Regions from separate parts of the Fictibacillus sp. EA-CB0309 genome, predicted to be linked through region 1. Evidence: riboswitches for the same ligand, from Rfam matches in the RefSeq annotation. Region 1 holds a riboswitch; each other region holds the start of a gene.
What was found. A riboswitch is a leader RNA that binds a small molecule or an ion and turns the genes downstream of it on or off. The one in region 1 is predicted to bind lysine.
Positions count from the first base shown of each region.

Region 2: it holds a riboswitch for lysine, as region 1 does, so the genes downstream of both, ACEWFH_RS08050 (aspartate kinase) here and ACEWFH_RS11460 (amino acid permease) in region 1, are expected to answer to the same signal.
Region 3: it holds a riboswitch for lysine, as region 1 does, so the genes downstream of both, lysA (diaminopimelate decarboxylase) here and ACEWFH_RS11460 (amino acid permease) in region 1, are expected to answer to the same signal.

Region 1 covers NZ_CP169271.1:2,044,334-2,051,108, forward strand. Annotated here, with positions in the region: gene ACEWFH_RS11450 (nucleobase:cation symporter-2 family protein) at 1-678, opposite strand, end outside; gene ACEWFH_RS11455 (xanthine phosphoribosyltransferase) at 675-1,265, opposite strand; purine riboswitch at 1,397-1,498, opposite strand; gene ACEWFH_RS11460 (amino acid permease) at 1,527-2,939, opposite strand; lysine riboswitch at 3,026-3,205, opposite strand; gene ACEWFH_RS11465 (GDSL-type esterase/lipase family protein) at 3,353-4,018, opposite strand; gene ACEWFH_RS11470 (class D sortase) at 4,165-4,827, opposite strand; gene ACEWFH_RS11475 (processed acidic surface protein) at 4,828-6,162, opposite strand; gene ACEWFH_RS11480 (DsbA family protein) at 6,420-6,775, shown strand, end outside.
Region 2 covers NZ_CP169271.1:1,448,755-1,455,529, reverse strand. Annotated here, with positions in the region: partial or broken gene sdhA (succinate dehydrogenase flavoprotein subunit) at 1-1,471, opposite strand, end outside; gene ACEWFH_RS08060 (succinate dehydrogenase cytochrome b558 subunit) at 1,487-2,095, opposite strand; partial or broken gene ACEWFH_RS08055 (YslB family protein) at 2,470-2,843, shown strand; gene ACEWFH_RS08050 (aspartate kinase) at 2,885-4,123, opposite strand; lysine riboswitch at 4,365-4,552, opposite strand; gene uvrC (excinuclease ABC subunit UvrC) at 4,618-6,399, opposite strand.
Region 3 covers NZ_CP169271.1:1,850,370-1,857,144, forward strand. Annotated here, with positions in the region: gene spoVAD (stage V sporulation protein AD) at 1-329, shown strand, start outside; gene spoVAE (stage V sporulation protein AE) at 331-681, shown strand; gene spoVAEA (stage V sporulation protein SpoVABEA) at 686-1,267, shown strand; gene ACEWFH_RS10305 (spore germination protein) at 1,245-2,723, shown strand; lysine riboswitch at 2,783-2,959, shown strand; gene lysA (diaminopimelate decarboxylase) at 3,053-4,375, shown strand; gene ACEWFH_RS10315 (peptidylprolyl isomerase) at 4,444-4,878, shown strand; gene ACEWFH_RS10320 (DUF309 domain-containing protein) at 5,063-5,581, opposite strand; partial or broken gene ACEWFH_RS10325 (segregation/condensation protein A) at 5,710-6,452, shown strand; gene scpB (SMC-Scp complex subunit ScpB) at 6,459-6,775, shown strand, end outside.

The sequences.
Region 1 (6,775 bases):
CTCAAATGTTGGAATCCCAAAGTAAAATGGCTTTGGCATGTGAACCCATGAAGCCTGCATAACTGGAGTAAAATCAACCAAACCCATAGATGCAGATGCAACTGTTCCTGCAATCAGACCAATCAGGATGGATACAGAACGAATGAATCCTTTAGAAAATCGAAAAAGAAGTAAGATGAAACCAAGTACTCCAAATGATAGGATGAGATTTTGTGGTGAACCAAAGTTTTCACTCCCTGCTCCACCTGCCATGTCTTTAATAGCAACCGGAATCAGTGTGATCCCGATAATCGTAACGACAGATCCTGTTACTATTGGAGGAAACAGCTTAAGTATTTTCCCGAAAGCACCCGCAAAAATCACCACGAACAGTCCTGCTGCAATAATAGCACCGTAGATCGCGCTTATTCCATATTGACCTCCGATTGCAATCATTGGACCTACGGCAGTAAACGTACAACCTAATACAACGGGTAAACCAACTCCAAAGAAGCGGTTTTGCCAGACTTGCAGCAGTGTTGCTAGTCCACATGTTAAAAGGTCGATTGCTACTAGATAGGCAAGCTGTTCAGGTGATAGTTTAAGTGCACCGCCAACGATCAAGGGAACAATTACCGCTCCAGCATACATCGCTAGAACATGTTGAATTCCTAGTGAGAATACTTTCCCTTTCTTCATGATGACATCACCTCGCTTTGAATAAAGGTAATTCCTTTTGGACTCATTTCTTTCACTCTTGCAATGGATTCTACTCGGTACCCTTTTTCCTCTAGTTTTTGTCGTCCCACTTGAAATGATTTTTCAATAACAATCCCGAACCCGGCAATGTGAGCATTCGCTTTTGTTACAATATCGGCAAGTCCGAGGGCCGCTTCTCCGTGTGCTAAGAAATCATCAATGATTAGAACTTTGTCACCAGATTGAAGGAATTTCTTCGCAACGGATATCTCATTTTTTTCTTGCTTTGTAAATGAATAAACCGAAGATGTCAGCAAGCCTTCAGTTAGTGTTAATGATTTCTTTTTGCGAGCGAAAACTACTGGAACTTGGAGTTCTAATCCTGCAAAAACGGCAGGTGCGATCCCTGAAGATTCAATCGTTACTATTTTTGTAATTCCAACTGCTTTATACCGATTTGCTATCTCAGTACCGATCTGCTTCATAAATTCAGGGTCGATTTGATGATTTAAAAACGAGTCAACCTTTAGCACAGATGAGGACAGTACAACACCCTCATCACAAATTTTCTTTTCTAAAAAATTCATTGGTCCACCTCTTAATCTATTTTTAAATAACAAAAAACCGGAGAACCGCTTCTCTCTGTTCGAGTGAAGCAATTCTCCGGTATAGAAAACGGAATAAAAATAACCCAATACAACCTTATTGTAAGGATGTTTGGAAAGTTTGCGTCACTCGTAGTCAAACCCTTAACGGGGGTTTGGTAGAAACTTGCAGGCCATATCCCTGCGATTATACGAGCTTATGAAGTTAACTCACATTATACGGTAAAGTGAAAAAAGAAAACCTCAATCAGAGGTTTTACTTTTTTTATCGGTATATTTATTAAAAATAGGATATACAACAAATCCTAAAAAGAACAAACCAATGCCTAATGTGAATGTTTTAGCATCCGCTGTCCCTGAAATAATAACCCAGCTTGAGTAGATGAATGCTAATAAAGCGATCGCTCCGTCTCTGGCCCGGGATCCTTTGATCTGATCATATGTTTCACCTTTATAAACAAGCTTTAAGAAGTAAACAGCTGATATCAGATACGGAATCAAATAGGCAAGTGTAGCTGAAGTTGTTAGGAACGTGTACGCTTCACCAATTGTCCCTGAAATCGTAGAGAAGATAAAGATTTGAGACATAATATTTGTAATAGCTAATGCGTTAACTGGACTTCCATTCTTATTAACCTTACCAAAGAAAGCTGGAAATACACCTGATTTAGCCGCTTGATAAGGAACTTCGGAACTTAACAGAATCCAACCAATCGTTGAACCAAATAACGAAATTACAGCCAATAGACCCATGAGAGATGCACCTGTATTTCCAATCAATGCTGATAATACATCGACAAATGGCTTGTCTGAAGCCATAAGCACTTCTCTTGGCAATACGTTCATCGTAAGTAACGTAGTGATCATGTAAATGCTAAGGGCAATAAGAAGACCAATAATCGTAGCTTTTTTAACATCTTTTTGAGAAGAAGCTCTTCCTGACAACACAACCGCTGATTCTATACCAACAAATGCCCATAACGTTGCAATAGCAGCCATGTTAATTTGACTTCCAAGTCCATGAGAAACACCTGCCTCATCGACTACTGGGAAGTAAGCATCAGCAAATAAGGTAGATTCAACCGCGAATAATGCAGCGACAATAAATAACATAAACCCGATCACTTTTGAAGCGGTCGCTACAAAGTTAAGCTTACCAGCTCCATTCATACTTTTAACTAGAATAAAATGAGTAAACCATAGCAATACCGTACAAACAATAAATGTGATCACTTTTCCAAGCTGTATTTCTTGGTTTAATACGGTTCCTACTACCTTTGAACTCTGCATCATTGGGAAAAAAGTTGATAAATACCCTGCGAAACTAGTGATAATTGCGACGTTGCTTATCCAGTTAGCTACCCAATATCCCCATACCATGCTGAATCCTGCAACATTTCCTGCTTTCGGATTTGAAAATAAGGCTCTTGCATAACTTTGCGGACCAGCTGTTAATTCTGGTTTTCTAATAGACAACGAACCAAAAACTAATGCGATCATTAAAACCCCAAAACCTGTAACGGCCCAAGCAGCGGTTACTCCCAATGGGCTTGCTGTTTGTGCTAATGTATTTGGAAGCATAAAGATACCTGACCCTACCATATTTCCAACAACAAACGCCGTCAGAAGCCATACACTCCAATTATTATTTTTCATGCTGTAATAACCTCCTGTTGATTTTACGCCAATAAAAAAACACGTATGGAAACAGCCCATACGTGTTATAATCAGCTTCCCACATAATCCCTCATAGCTCAACGCAGAAAATTCTGCGACAGTTCTGCACTTATTAAATGCAGCCCCAATGAATTTTTATAGTGGACAAAAACACATTTCGGCATCAATTCCTTTCAAACTGTTGTCATAAGCACCACTTGCCTCTAACAGTCCTACTCATAATTAATGCGACCTCTACCTCACCGAGATTAATGTGAGGACTTATATTTAATTAAATTATGTTCCGTTTTGAAGAATAACAGATTGTTCATGATGCGTCAATGGAATGTATTGACTATAAATCTATCTGTAATCAGAGCTTTGTCTAATTGTTTTATATACTCTTTTCCCGATTAATGCATACCCTTTTTCATTGGGATGAAGATGATCTGAGAAATAATCCCGCTTATTTTTATTGATAAAGAGATCATCCGTACGAATAAAAGCTGTATTTGTATTTTTTTAGTTATTTCAATTGTTGAAGCATTCCAATTTGATACCGCTTCGTTTACGACAGACATTGCACTCCATTTGACCTTGGGGTTATATATGCCCAAGATATAAATGGTCTTTGGGTGTTCCTTGTCTTGTACTTTTTTAATGATTTGGTTTAGATTTTCTTTATAAATTTCCTCGTTTGCAGAAAGCTCTTCTTTATTAAATTTCGTTAAACGATCTGTACTTTTTAATAAGTCGTTAGTCCCTATGTTAATAAAAATAAAATCAGAGCGTTTTGCTGTTTTAGCAATTTCAGGATTATCTAACCGCTTTAGTAAATCAGTGCTTGTATCATTAGGAACACCATAATCATGGACAACAAGCTGTGTTTTTAAATCATCTTCGTACCTTTTCTCTACATCTCCAATATATCCATTGTCACTTGTGTCGCCTAACCCGTATGCTAATGAATCCCCAAGAGCGGTGACTTCCATTTCATCTGAATTAAAATAGTACACAATAATAACTACACTTAATAAAATGATTAAACTAGCTACGATTACAAATGAGCTTTTCTTCATAGCTCTAACCACCGGCTTTCTAGTTGATTATTCTAAGTATGTATCAGATGGGAAAAGTTTAAGCCTAACCATTATCCTGTATCATTTTGTATGTATACCTGTTTTATAGAAATTTCAAACCAGAAGCTATTTTAATTAAAATTTATTTAAAAAGACAGCAGAAAATAAAAGTTCTGCTGTCTAGCCATTAAATTATTTTTTGAAATTAATTCAGCCACAAGAATATACCGTTCAGGTGACGCTCCAATAAAATTAAAAGGGTAGCAAGTTGAAACCGTTAATGTTGCTCTTGGTTTTGGAACAATTACTGTTCTGTCATCTTTACCAACGATGCGAACATTTTTTACTTGATACGTAAATGTTCCAGCTGATGTCTCAACGATCAAGAGATCACCTTTACCCACCTCTCCAAGTTTACGAAAAACGGTATCACGATGTCCTGATAAAACAGAATTATCATTCTCACCTGGTAAGACACTTTTAGCGAAATGGCCTACTCCTTGTTCTAATTCTTCTTCATCTGTTCCATGAAAGATTGGGAGTGAAGCATCCAGCTTTGGAATTATGAGATTACCAATGTTGTCGCCTTTTGCAGGTCTCTCAGGATATAGACTCTCCTTTTTAGGGACAGCTTGCTTTTGTGCAACAGACTTATCATAATCTTCTTTAGCTTCCATTTGTCCAGTTTTGAATATCAAATACCCTTTCATAAATGTAAAGGCATTTGTACTGCTAAACCAAACTCCAAACAAAATCAACGCAACGGATAATGTCAGAAGAATAATCCGAAGTTTACTTTTGTCCTTCATTTAAAACCCTTTTACTCTCATTCGTCTAAATAGTAAAATCCCTGCCGCTGCAAGTCCTAGTCCAAGTCCAACGTTCTCCATATGGTTGGTAGCAGTTTTAGGAAGTTCTCCGCCTTTTACTGTTTTTACAGGTGGTTTAGCCTTAGTTGGTGGTGCTGTAATGATTTTTTCAGCAGTTTGAATATCTTTACCTGTCTCTTGGATAATTTCAGAACCAAACATATCTGCTGTAATACGGATGTCTGCTAATAATTCACCACTCAAGTTGTAGATTTCCATGATTAAGTCATGACCATTTGTAGAATCCATCGTCATCAACGTGTCCATTGAAATGGGTTGTTTTTGTCCATCAACAACAAGATAATATTTTGTTTCAATTTGTAAAAGGTGTTTCATTTCAGAGAAAATTGAAAGTAGTTCAGCAACTTGTTCAGCAGAAAGTTCATCTGCAGTTTCGAAATCTTCAAATGCCATCATTCGTTCAGCAAGCAGCATCATTTGATCAAGGAAAGCTGGATCTTCCCAATTTAGTGTTTCTAAATGAGCAAAAAGCTTTTCCATCTCTTCGTCTGTTAAATCAATCTGTGTAAAGAGATCTGCTATTTCTTCATCCATGTAGTCATCGCCGTTTATATAAAAATCAACAGCCCACTCAAGATCTTCAATGTATTCGTAGCTTTCAAGTGAATCATCGTTTTCTTTTAATAAAGCTTCAAGTTCTTCTATGGAACCCAGGTTATAGTCTTTCAATAACTGCTGAAGGTTCTCGTCATTGATTGGAGTACCTACCCAATCGTCACCGTTAATATAGTAGTCTACAGATGACTCTAAATCTTCAATGTATTCATAGTTATCACGTGAATCATCATTTTCTGCTAATAATGCATCCAGTTCATCGATAGACTTGATGTTGTAGTCGTTTAATAGCCGTTGAAGATTTTCATCACTTATAGGTGTGCCGATAATAAAATCAACTTCTTCAAACAATTCTTCTTCAAAAATAACATACGTTCCTTCTAGAACATCTTGTCCTTCTTCAAGAAGACCGTAGTCAATTAAAAGTTCGTTAAGTTTTTCACGACTTATGTCAAACTCTTTTAACACAGCTTGCACGCCTTCTTCTGATAAAGGAGTACCTAATTCATCAACAGAGTAAAATTCCCTTAAAGTCCAATCTTTACTTTTTAAGTAAGCTTCATAATCTTTTGACGTCCAACCAATTTCTTGTAAGAAAGCTTTGTACTCTTTGTCATTTGCACTGATTGCAAATGCTGAAACTGGCAACATACCAAGGCTAATGGATATAGCCAGTAATAAGGATAATAACTTTTTCATTCTTGACCCCCAGAAAGTTGTTTTAAAATAATTTCTAGAAAATTATACTTCCAAAATCTTCTTTTGGATACAGGTTTTTTCTACCATTATTTTATTGTATTTGTATAATGTTCCATCACTGTTTTTATATCGAAAATGGGGGTTGAATACTGCTCTCTTTCAATAAAGTTCAATATTTCTTCATTGTAAAAACAACAAATATTGTTTACGATACTAGTAACTTCTTTTTATTTAGTAAAAAATCTATGAGGTGAACAATGGGTAAACAAAAAAAGAAAAATGTTTATGTCAATTCAACAAAGAAAAAAACAAGTTCCTCCCCTGTTTGGCTGTTCTGGACCATTGGTATTGTAACGGTAGGATTAATCATCTTTTTGTTTAGTGGTGCTCTTGGTGATAATGACTCTTCAAATATCAGCATCTCTTATGAAAATCAACCTTACTTAGGCAATGAGGATGCACCAGTTAATATTATTGAGTTTGGAGACTACAAGTGCCCAGTCTGTAAAAGTTTTAACGAGTCATTTTTCCCACTGATTGACCAAGAACTCATTCAAACAGGAAAAGCGAAATTCTATTTTATGAACTATCCATTTATAAATGTAGACTCAGA
Region 2 (6,775 bases), 600 kb from region 1:
TATTGATGTTCTTGTAACGTTGCATCAACTCTTGAATTTTTTCATCCGTTTGCTTTAACTTATCGTTGTAACGAACTACTGTTACATTGTCCGTCATCCATTCACCAAGCTCTTTATGGATCACGTATGCATTTTCAGTTCCATCCATAGAAAGGATGTTGTTGTATACTTCTTGATCTTTCTTAACTTGGTTGTCGAATACAGAAGAAGAAACATCTTCAACCGTTTTTTCCAATCCTTTAATATACTTAACAGCAGATGGACCTGCCACCATACCTCCGAAAATAGCAGAAAGCAATGAGTTTGCTCCTAATCTATTAGCACCGTGATATTGATACTCACATTCACCTGCAGCAAACAGACCCGGAATGTTTGTCATTTGGTCGTAATCTACCCACATACCACCCATTGAATAGTGAACAGCAGGGAAGATTTTCATTGGAACTTTACGTGGATCATCACCCATAAATTTCTCGTAGATTTCAATGATTCCACCAAGCTTAATATCTAATTCCTTAGGATCTTTGTGAGAAAGATCAAGGTATACCATGTTCTCGCCATTAATTCCTAACTTTAAATCTACACATACGTGGAAGATTTCACGAGTTGCAATATCACGTGGAACAAGGTTACCGTACGCTGGATATTTCTCTTCAAGGAAGTACCAAGGTTTCCCATCTTTATATGTCCAAACACGTCCACCTTCACCACGTGCTGACTCACTCATTAGACGAAGCTTGTCATCACCAGGAATGGCAGTTGGGTGGATTTGAATAAACTCACCATTTGCGTAATAAACACCTTGCTGATAGAGAGAAGATGCAGCACCACCTGTGTTAATTACGGAGTTCGTTGACTTACCAAAGATAATACCAGGGCCACCGGTTGCCATAATAACAGCATCAGCTGGAAAGCTTACGATCTCCATTGTCTTTAAGTTTTGAGCTGTGATCCCTCGGCATTGACCTTCGTTATCAACAATTGCAGATAAGAATTCCCAGCCCTCATATTTCGTTACAAGACCTGCAACTTCATGACGGCGAACTTGCTCATCAAGTGCATATAACAACTGCTGACCAGTCGTAGCACCAGCAAATGCTGTACGGTGATGCTGAGTTCCACCGAAACGTCGGAAATCAAGCAATCCTTCAGGTGTTCTGTTGAACATTACGCCCATACGGTCCATTAAGTGAATGATCCCTGGTGCGGCATCACACATTGCTTTTACAGGCGGTTGGTTCGCTAAAAAGTCCCCGCCGTAAACAGAGTCATCAAAATGCTCCCATGGTGAATCTCCTTCACCTTTAGTATTTACAGCACCGTTTATACCACCTTGAGCACAAACAGAATGCGAACGTTTTACTGGAACTACTGAAAAGAGGTCAACATTTACACCAGCCTCAGCTGCTTTAATTGTAGCCATTAATCCGGCGAGACCTCCGCCAACAACAATAATTTTTTGATTACTCAATTTGTCTCACCCCTTTTAAATAAATGCAAAGATTGTTCTAACGCTAACAATAGCAAGTGCCACGAATACAGCCATTGTTACGTATGTTGAAATTTTCTGTGAACGAGGCGAAACTGTAAGGCCCCAGCTGACAAAGAACGACCATAATCCGTTAGCAAAATGAAATACTGCAGATAATACACCTACAAGATAGAAGACAACCATGAATGGAGAACTTAAAATATCTGCCATCATATTGAAGTTAACTTCTTGTCCTAATGCAGCTTGTACACGTGTTTCCCAAACGTGCCAAGCGATAAAAATTAATGTAATTACGCCTGTTACACGCTGAACGAGGAACATCGCATTGCGGAAATAGCCATAACGACTAACGTTGTTTTTTGCTTGGAACGTAATATATAGACCAAACACCGCATGAAACAAAAGTGGTAAATAGATAACAAACATTTCTAGGAAAATACGAAACGGTAAACTTTCCATAAAATGTGCTGCGGTGTTAAATGCTTCAGCATCCCTTGTTGCAAAATGGTTTACAACTAAATGCTGAACGAGAAAAAGCCCGATCGGAATTACTCCTAATAATGAATGAATTCTTCTGTTAATAAAATCTCTACTGCCAGCCATTTTCTTGCCCCCTTCAAATTTAGCCTCTCTCTGGCTGCTAATCTTTGTTCCTCTCCACATGTAAGCGTTTTAAGTTTCCTCATTTAGAGGATGAGTGTTAAACAATTAGTTTAATTAACTAGCAACATGTCCATTTTACTCCCATCGTTTGACACCGTCAAGAAAACGCTAACAACTTAATAGGTAATTTTTATTGATACATCAACGTTTTTTTCCTGTTAAGATTTTCGACAAATACCGATAGTTGCTATAGAGTTTGAACAGCATTCCCGTTATAATAAAAATAGAAAGAAGGGATGCAGAATGTTTAAACAAAAAACAAAGGATGATAACACCCTGTAGAACAGCTTTCTGTTTCAGCTTTTGGGTATGAAATCCTTAGAAGCGATTTGTTGCCTGAACTTCTCGGTAAACAAGAACGAAATATTCTCTATTGGGCAGGTAGACACTTAGCCAGAAAATATCCTTTACATACGATGGAAGAAGTACATGCATTTTTTAATGAAGCAGGCTGGGGTAATCTTGAAATGATCGAAGCATCAAAAACAGAGATGTTGTTCTCTTTACACTCCGTTCTTATTGAGCAGCGTATCGAGAATTTCAATCACCAAACGTTCAGCTTAGAAGCAGGTTTTCTAGCCGAACAAGTCCAGCTGCAAAAAAATGTACAACTGAAGCATTAGAATCCGTTAAACGGAACAAAGTTTCCATCACCGTTCAATGGGATAAAAAAGATACGATCGAATAACACAAAAGCCGGCATATGCCGGCTTTTTGAATGTTTGTTCATTACGTGTTCTGTACTGGAACACGTGCATCCAGTTCAAATGCATCATGCAACGTTTCAATAGACTTGATCATATCTTGTTGTTTAACAACAGTTGAAACCTTAATTTCTGATGTACTTACCATCTTAATCATAATATCTTGATCTGACAAAGCTTTAAACATTTTAGCAGCTACACCAGGATTAGAAATCATTCCTGATCCAACGATCGAAACCTTGGCAAGATCCCCTTCATAGCTGATTGACTCAAACCCTAATTGTTCTTGATGAGCAGCAAGTACTTCTTGTGTTTCTGACAAAGAGTTTGATTCTATCGAAAATGAAATATTCGTTTTTTCTTCATTTAATACATTTTGAATGATGATATCTACATTAATTCCATTTGAAGCAAGTATTGTAAACAGTTCCGCTAATGCATGGATCTCATTGGGAATCGCTGAAACTGTGATTTTTGTTATATTCCCTTCAAATGCTAATCCTCTTACCATTAAGTTTTGTTCCATTGATGGTTCCTCCTCTACTAACGTTCCGCGTTCTTCACTCATACTCGATCTTACTTCTAATGTAATAGAATAGTTTTTAGCAAACTCTACAGCTCTAGGGTGTAGGACCCCTGCTCCAAGGTTCGCCATTTCCAGCATCTCATCATAAGAGATAGAAGGTATTTTTCTTGCCGATTTTACAACGCGAGGGTCAGTCGTATAGACTCCTGTAACGTCTGTATAGATATCGCATCGGTCAGCTTTTAATGCTGCCGCTAATGCCACGGCTGTTGTATCCGACCCGCCTCTACCAAGGGTAGCAATATCTTTTGTCTCAGGAATCAGACCTTGAAAACCAGCAACAACAACAATGTTTCCTTCCTTAAGCAAACCGTTAATTCTTTCGGAATCTATGTCTAGTATCCTAGCATTCGAAAACGCATTTTCTGTTTGAATTCCAGCTTGCCAGCCTGTTAAGGATTGAGCTTTGTACCCTTCTTGATGAAGAGCCATCGTCAACAGTGCAATCGTAACTTGTTCTCCTGTAGTGAGGAGCATATCCATTTCACGTTTGGAAGGATTTTGATTGATTTCTCCAGCTAGCCTTACAAGCTCATCTGTTGTTTTACCCATTGCAGATACGACAACAACGACTTCATTACCAGCATCTACTTCATTGATAATTCGTTTTGCAACATTCTGTATCCGCTCAACAGAACCAACACTTGTGCCGCCAAATTTTTGAACGATTCTCCCCATGATTCTCCAATTCCCTTCTTGTTGTAATATTCTATCTCTTTTATTAGAAAACTTTGTTGACGCTCAAATTTTTACGTCTAATTTGTTGCACTTATACTTTCAACAATAACTTTTTCGCAAGCAGGATTTTTATCATCCAGAAAAGTTATATTATTCTGAAAGTAGAAACGAATAAAAAAGCAACAATAAGGAAAAAACCCTATTGTTGCTATTATCCGTAGCAAGCCAAGTTTGTTTCCCTTAGTGAGATAGTCCTCCACACAAATCCTGGGGGACTTGTGTGACAGCTCTGTATTTATTCAATACAGGTCCAGCATAAAAGGCTAGAAGTCCTTTTACACTTCGGCAAGAATCCCCTTTCTTCCATCATCACAAGAGCTTCTTCTCTTCAGATGGTCTACTATTGGTTCCTGCTCCTCTACCATCACTTCATTCGAAGCATGGCATTTTTATAAAGTTGGCTTCATTTTAACAAAGTTATCTTTCAACTGCAACTACTCATTCGATAAAAATGCTTTCGTAATGAGTTCAGCAACAGGTTTAGGTACTCCAGCTTCTTGTATTTCTTCAACCGACGCTTCCTTCAGCTTCTTCAGCGAACCAAAATGGCGAAGTAGCATCTTCTTTCTTTTATCTCCAATCCCTGCTATGTTATCTAACGTGGATTCAAACATACTTTTAGAACGTACCTTACGGTGAAACGAGATCGCAAAACGATGCACTTCATCCTGAATCCGTTGCAAAAGATAAAATTCTTGGCTGTTTCTCGGCAAGTGGATCATCTCTGGAGGATCACCAAGCCAAAGTTGTGACGTTCTATGTTTTTCATCCTTCGATAGCCCTGCGACAGGTATAAAAAGATTGAGCTCATTTTCTAAAACATCCTGAGCGGCTGATATCTGACCTTTACCACCATCAATAAGGATCAGACTTGGAAGTTCCCCTTCTTCTCTTAGCACTCTTGTGTATCTTCTTCTGACGACTTCTTTCATGGAAGCATAATCATCAGGACCTTCAACCGATTTGATCTTATATTTTCTGTAATCCTTCTTATATGGTTTGCCATCTACAAAAACCACCATCGCTGAAACAGGATCTGTTCCGTGAATATTAGAGTTATCAAACGCTTCAATTCGATATGGTGGAGCTACACCCATTCTTTCACCAAGGTTCTCTACTGCTTTTATCGTTCTAGCTTCATCCTGTTCAATCAATGCAAATTTTTCGTTAAGAGCAAGGGTCGCATTTTTAGTCGCTAATTCAACCAGCTCTTTCTTCTGTCCTTTTTTTGGCTGCAGCACTTTTACTTGAAGAAGTTCTGAAATGAGTTCAGCGTCCACTTCTTGCGGAAGGAGAATTTCTTTAGGCATCAGATGATTCTTTTGCAAATAGAACTGACCGATAAATGTAAGTAGATCTTCATGAGCCTCTCCGTAAAAAGGAAAAACAGAAATATCTCTAGCGATCACTTTACCTTGACGGATAAAGAAAACTTGGACACACATCCAACCTTTATCAAAATGATAGCCAAACACATCTCGATCCACTAGATCGGCAGTCATCATTTTCTGCTTTTCCATAACAGCTTCAATATGTTGAATCTGATCGCGAAGTTCTTTTGCCCTTTCAAAGTTTAAGGCCTCAGACGCTTCAAGCATCTTTTCAGATAACTGGCTCTTAACATCTTGATATCCGCCATTCAGAAATTTCACGATGCCTTCTACCATCTGCTTGTTTTCTTGTTCTGTAATATCGTAAACACACGGTCCTAAACATTGACCGATGTGATAGTACAAACACACTCGTTTAGGCATCGTGTCACATTTTCTTAGTGGAAAAATACGGTCTAACAGTTTTTTCGTTTCTTGGGCCGCATACGCATTCACAAACGGTCCAAAATATTTGCCGCCATCTTTTTTTATTTTCCTTGTGTATAATAGTCTTGGCTGTTTTTCAGAAGTAACTTTTAAATATGGATAGCTTTTATCATCTTTCAGCATGACATTATACCGAGGGTCATGCTTTTTTATAAGGTTCATCTCGAGAACTAAGGCTTCCATCTCCGTAGAGGTGACAATATATTCAAAGTCTCTGATCTCACTGACGAGCCGTTGTGTTTTGCCATCATGCGTTCCTGAAAAGTAAGATTTCACTCGATTTTTTAAGACCTTTGCTTTACCTACATAGATTACTTTACCGAACTCATTTTTCATGAGATAGCATCCAGGCTGATCAGGAAGCAGCATTAATTTTTGTTTTACCGATATAGAGGTCATGTCATCCCCCTTAACTTCATTGCAGTCTTTTCGTTTATCATATCATGTATGTACTAAATCAATATACTTTCGTGATTAAATTACCATATACATTCATTTATCGACAATATTTCCTAGAAAATATTACAAAAGCTAAGGATGTTTTCTCTTTTAGAAATATTAGCTCCTATTTAAGATGCTTGCTTGCAGCGGTTTGTAAGGCGGAACTCTTAAAGCGGCTTTCAAAAGAATTGTTGCTATTGAATCTATATTTACTCTTCATTTGCATGTTAATTGAAGCGTAAGGATGCGTGCCTACCACCTGAGAAGCATCTCGCGAGGCATGCGACGAGGAAGCTCACTTCGATAGCATTTACTAGTAGACGCAGGAGCAAGG
Region 3 (6,775 bases), 190 kb from region 1:
TCGCGACAGGAGATCTTTCAGGAGTAGGAGCGCCGATCGTAAAAATGCTGTTAAAGGAACAGGGTTATGATGTTTCTGATAACCATCGTGATTGCGGGCTGATGATCTATCGCTCGGGTCAGCAGGTGTTTGCTGGAGGAAGCGGTTGTGCATGCTCTGCAGTTGTCACGTATGGATACATTCTAGATGAGATCCGAAAAGGGAATTTAAAGAAAGTACTTATGGTAGCGACAGGTGCACTTTTAAATCCTGTTATGGTTCAACAAAAAGAAAGTATTCCAACGGTTGCTCACGGCGTTGTTCTAGAGCGGGCGGAAGGAGGACAATAAGATGGAGTTTTTCTGGGCATTTGTAATAGGTGGAGCCATTTGCGTCGTCGGTCAATTGATGATGGATGTTTTGAAATTAACACCAGCGCATGTTACCACTTCGTTTGTAGTGATCGGAGCAGGTCTTGATGCTTTCGGAATCTATGATAATTTAATCAAGTTTGCAGGAGCAGGTGCTACCGTCCCCATCACAAGTTTTGGTCACTCACTGCTTCATGGTGCGATGGCAGCAGCTGACGAACACGGGTTTATCGGAATAGCGATGGGTATTTTTGAGTTAACATCTGCAGGTATCTCTTCAGCCATTTTGTTTGGTTTTTTAGTAGCAGTCATCTTTGAACCAAAGGGGTGATCTTATGGTAAAAAAACGGGTCATTTTCATAACTGATGGAGATCTGTACGCATTGCGGGTTGTCGAACATGCTGCTAAACAAGTTGGCGGCAGATGTATTTCGCAATCATGGGGAAATCCATCCAAAAAGAGCGGTGAAGAACTTGTAGAAATGATCCGTACAACACCTAATGATCCTGTACTTGTGATGTTCGATGATTGTGGTTTTAAGGGAGAGGGACCAGGAGAACATGCTATGAGATACATTCATCAGCAAAAAGACATAGATGTTATTGGTGCGGTAGCGGTCGCTTCAAAGACGCATTTTGCAGAGTGGACGAAAGTACATTGTTCGATGGATAGATATGGTGAACTCACAGAGTTTGGCATTGACAAAAGCGGACTGCCTGACTTAGAAACAGGAAGAATTAACGGCGATACGGTGTATATTCTTGATGAACTGAATCTTCCTTTTGTGGTTGGAATCGGGGACATCGGCAAAATGTCAGGTTTCGATGCTGTTGAAAAAGGGGCTCCGATTACGGTTAAGGCTATAAAACTCATTTTAGAAAGGAGCGACTCAAGTGGCAAACGACGCAAAAAATAAGACTCCAATCAGCAAAAACATTCATGATACAGAAAAATTTCTAAAAGAACGTCTAGGCATCGGGGTAAGTTTCGATGTTGGCGTCAGGAAAATTTTTGTTCTTAAAAAAGAATTACAACTATATTATTGTACCGGTCTTTGTGACAGTGAGTTCATCATAATGATCTACCGTGAACTCATGGATATGGATCACGGTCATAGATCGCCAAGCAAAGTGAAAGACCTTGTACATAATCATCTAGCTCACCAGCAAGTGGAGCTTACAAAGTCATTAGATGAAGCCGTAGACCGGATGCTTTCAGGACTCATCGTTATCTTTGTTGACGGTGAGGAAGAAGCATTTGTTGTTGACGTTAGGAGTTACCCAGGAAGGTCTCCCGAAGAACCGGATATCGAGAAAGTTGTAAGGGGTGCCCGAGACGGGTATACGGAGAACATTATCATCAACACCGCCCTTACGAGACGACGTATTCGAGATGAGCGTTTAAGACATGAAATTATGCAAGTTGGGGAACGGTCAAAAACGGATGTATGTCTTTCTTATATACAGGATGTTGCAGATCCAGGGCTCGTAGATCTGATAAGAAAAGAACTCAGCTCTATAGAGATTGATGGCATACCGATGGCGGATAAAACGATTGAAGAATTTATTGTTAAACAAGGCTGGAATCCGTTTCCCTTAGTCCGGTATACAGAGCGACCAGACGTTGCAGCTCAGCATTTGATGGAAGGTCATGTATTGATCATCACAGATACATCACCGAGTGTTATCATTACTCCCACAACACTCTTTCATCATGTGCAGCATGCAGAAGAATTCAGACAGACTCCATTTATCGGTGCTTTTTTAAGGTGGACGCGTTTTACTGGTATGCTTGCTTCAGTATTTTTAGTTCCGATGTGGCTCCTTTTTTCTATGCAAAAAGAGCTGCTGCCACCTTTTATTGATTTTATCGGACCAAATAAAACAACCAACATCCCATTGTTTTTACAAATTGTCTTTGCGGAAATCGGGATTGATATCTTGAGGCTCGCCGCCATTCATACCCCTAGTGCCCTTTCGACCGCAATGGGTCTGATTGCAGCAGTATTAATCGGACAAATTGCAATCGACGTAGGTTTGTTCGTTCCAGAAGTTATTCTATATGTAGCAATCGCTGCGATCGGATCGTTCTCAACACCAAGTTACGAGCTCAGTATCGCCAACAAAGTACTCCGGCTCTTCTTAATTGCAATGGTGATGCTCTTTAAAGTTCCGGGGTTTGTAATTGGGTTTACGATTATGGTTATATATATGGCAACCATCAAGAACTTGAACACACCGTATTTATGGCCGCTCATTCCGTTTAATCCAAAAGCTTTTATGCAGATTATTGTTCGAATTGCCGTGCCATTGTCAAAAGTGCGGCCGAGCATTGTTCATCCACAAAACAGCAAAAAACAGCCAACTAATTAATCTGTCCCTTGCTGATTGTTGAAAATTGTGTTAAATTCATAACTAATTATATATGCCTCATATGAGGTAGAGGCGCAAAACGAATGAGTAGCATATGGAGTTTGTGGATGACGATGAAATATGTTGAAAGGTCAATTTGCCGAAGTGTAGGAAGAGCTCCATCTCTTTTTATGCTGGGCCGCTGCTGAACAAGCAACGGACTGTCACTACAGCAGTAGTGGAGAGCTATTCCGACATGAGGGTACGGTTATGACAGCCTGCCTTAGTTGCGGCTGTCTTTTGTATTTGTCGGGATTGAATTCTCTATCAACAACGAGAGGGGATTTTTTGTGAATTTACACGGTACAGCACAAATCGGACAAAATCATCATCTATGGATAGGTGGTACAGATACGGTTGAACTTGCAAAAAAATATGGAACACCACTTTATCTGTACGATGTATCTTTGATAAAGAATAGAGCAAGAGGTTTTAAGAAAGCATTCGAAGAAAAAGGTGTGGGTTACCAAGTAGCGTACGCCTCAAAAGCTTTCTCTTCCATCGCCATGTTTCAGCTGATCGATCAAGAAGGATTAAGCTTAGATGTGGTTTCAGGCGGAGAGCTTTACACAGCTCTTCAAGCAGAGTTTCCAGCAGAACGAATTCATTTTCACGGAAACAATAAAAGCCCGGAAGAATTAGAGTTTGCACTTAACGCGGGAGTAGGCTGTATTGTAGTTGATAACTTTTTTGAGATCTCTTTACTAAAAACGTTAAGCAACAAACTCAATAAAAAGGTTAATATTTTATTGCGCCTCACTCCTGGCATTGAAGCACATACACATGATTACATCATAACTGGCCAGGAAGATTCTAAATTTGGTTTTGACCTAGGTAATGGCCAAGCTGATAAGGCGCTAATGGAAGTTCTTAATTTTGAGGGTTTTCGTGTATTAGGGGTTCATTGTCATATCGGCTCACAAATCTTTGAAACAGATGGTTTTACTTTAGCGATTGAAAAGCTATTTGGGCACTTTAAGAAGTGGGAAGAAAGCTATAACTATTTTCCGACTGTCGTAAACCTTGGCGGAGGCTTTGGTATTCAATATACTTCTGAAGATACACCGCTCTCACCAGAGCAATATGTAACGGCTATGATTGAAGAAGTGAGCAAACAAATGAACCGTTTTGAAGGAAGAGATTTACCTGAATTGTGGATTGAGCCAGGCCGCTCCCTAGTGGGTGACGCTGGAACAACGATCTATTCAATCGGTTCGCAAAAAGAGATCGAAGGCGTTAGACATTATGTTTCTGTTGACGGTGGAATGACCGATAACATTCGCCCGGCACTCTATCAAGCAAAGTACGAAGCATGTGTTGCAAATAAAATGAACGAAAAGCCTGCACAAACCGTATCAATCGCAGGGAAATGCTGTGAGAGCGGAGATATGCTGATCTGGGATATCGAGTTGCCAAAAGTAACGGATAACGACTATTTGGCGGTATCATGTACCGGAGCATATGGATACAGCATGGCGAGCAATTATAACCGCATCCAACGTCCTGCAGTTGTGTTTGTTGAGAACGGAGAAGAACAACTTGTAGTGAAGCGGGAAACGTATGAAGACCTCATTAAGAATGATGTCCCATTAAAAACAAATGTTTTTGTGTAAATTAGTTTACGGAGCAGTCATTTAACCGTACAATGGTAGTTGTAATGAAGTAGAAGGAGGCCATTTTTATGAAAAAAGGTTCTATTGAATTTGAAAACGGCGAAAAAATACTATTTGATTTGTTCCAAGAAGAAGCACCTGGAACAGTAGAAAACTTTGAAAAATTAGCAAACGAAGGATTTTATAACGGTGTAACGTTCCACCGTGTTATCCCTGGTTTCGTAGCACAAGGCGGAGACCCGACGGGAACTGGAGCTGGCGGTCCTGGTTATTCTATTCCTTGTGAAACAGAAGGAAACCCGCATAAGCACGTAGCTGGTTCTCTTTCAATGGCGCATGCTGGCCGCGATACTGGGGGAAGTCAATTCTTTATCGTTCATGAGCCACAACCTCACTTGAACGGTGTTCACACTGTTTTCGGACAAGTTACTGAAGGCATGGAAACGGTACTTCGCATTAAACAAGGCGATGTAATGAAAGAAGTTAAAGTTTGGGAAGAGTAATCTTCTAAAGTAAGAAAGCTCCGGAAAATAATCCGGAGCTTTTTTATATATAGATTTACTAAATTATTATGTCATCTCGTCAATATATCATTACAATTAGTCAATTTAATCATTGAACTCGTCGAATTTAATAATAAATTGGCTGAATTAAAGCAACAAGTTGGCGAATTGTATGAGTCATCCTTTATAAGATTCTGTTTTTCTTCAGTTTTTGTCTTTTTCGCTCATCAATAACTGCGGAACGATCTCTTAATGTGTGCTTATGAACGATGTTGTCTTCAGTCATAGCTGATAAGAACCACTCTTCCTCTGTTACACCTGCTTCTAATAAGCATTTTTGTAATAACTCCGTTGTTAGGGGAAGAGCAATCGGCTCAAAAGGTTGCTGTTGCTGAATTTTTTGTTTTCGTTCATGAATCAATTCAAAAAATGATACGGATTCTATTCCAAGCGCCTTTAAAGCTGATTCTTCTTTTTGCAGTTTCACTTCACAACTCGTGATCATTCTTTTCGCACCGTTCATGTTGCCGCGTCGCTGGTGATATAGAGCAACAGCTAACTGAATGAGTCCGGGCCATAGATCCCCTTTCATTCCTTCTTCTTTCCAATACTCCTCAAGAACTTCATGGCATTCAAAGTAATCTTGTTCTCTATGAAAGTGTATTAAGTATTCAATCCATGGTTTTGGGTAATTCACAGTCATTCACGCCCCTTAATAAGCTCGAATTCAAGTTTACCATATGCACCGTGTGAATAAAAACAAACCGCGATACGAACAAAATATGATATAATTTTATAATACAAAAACGCTGATAAAACTGGGGAAATGTTATGCAATATAGTGTGAAGCTTGATGGATTTGAAGGTCCGCTTGATTTATTGCTTCATTTAATACAAACCTACGAAGTGGATATTTATGATATTCCAGTAGCGATTATCACTGAGCAATACCTTCAATATATACATACGATGAAAGAACTAAAACTTGATGTGGCAAGTGAATTTTTAGTGATGGCAGCCACTCTTCTAGCGATTAAGAGCAAGATGCTGCTGCCAAAGCATGAGGAAGAGCTATTCGAAAACCAAATGGAACTTGAGATGGAAGAAGATCCGAGAGATGAGCTTGTTAGAAGGCTTGTAGAATATAGAAAGTATAAACATGCTGCAGATGAACTAAAAGAAAGGAATCCGCAAGAAGTTTAATCTATACAAGACAGCCGCTTGATCTGAGTCAGTTTGAAAAAGAAGAAACTGCCAAGCAAGTAACAAATGTAACCCTTTATGATATGTTGCAGGCAATGCAAAAAGTCTTTCAAGAAAAGGTTACTAGAGCACCAAGGCAAACAACGATTGAGCGTCAAGAGATACCTATTGAAACAAGGATGGAACAAATAAAAAGTTCACTCATTTCGGTAGGGGGACGAAAGAAGTTTACAGAGCTGTTTGATAAAAGCACAAAAGAGCATGTGGTTGTCACGTTTCTTGCGATTTTAGAACTAATGAAGGTGAAAGCCATCAATTGTGAACAGCAAGATCATTTTAGTGAAATATATATAACGATGTTAGAGGAGTAATACAATTTGGAACGAAATGAAATAAAAGCGGTTGTCGAAGGTTTGCTTTTTGTCAGTGGAGACGAAGGAATTGATAGAAAACAGATCGCTCAAGTACTGGATATCGACAACAAAGAACTGGATCCTATCATTGAAGAATTGAAGGAGAATTATTCGTCATCAGATAGAGGGATGTCTATTGTTGAATACGCTGGATCCCTTCAATTTGTAACAAAGCCGGATCATGCGGTCTATTATGAGCGGCTTGTCGAAACACCGGGACATTCAACACTTTCGCAGGCTGCACTTGAAACACTCGCAATCATTGCTTATAAACAGCCGAT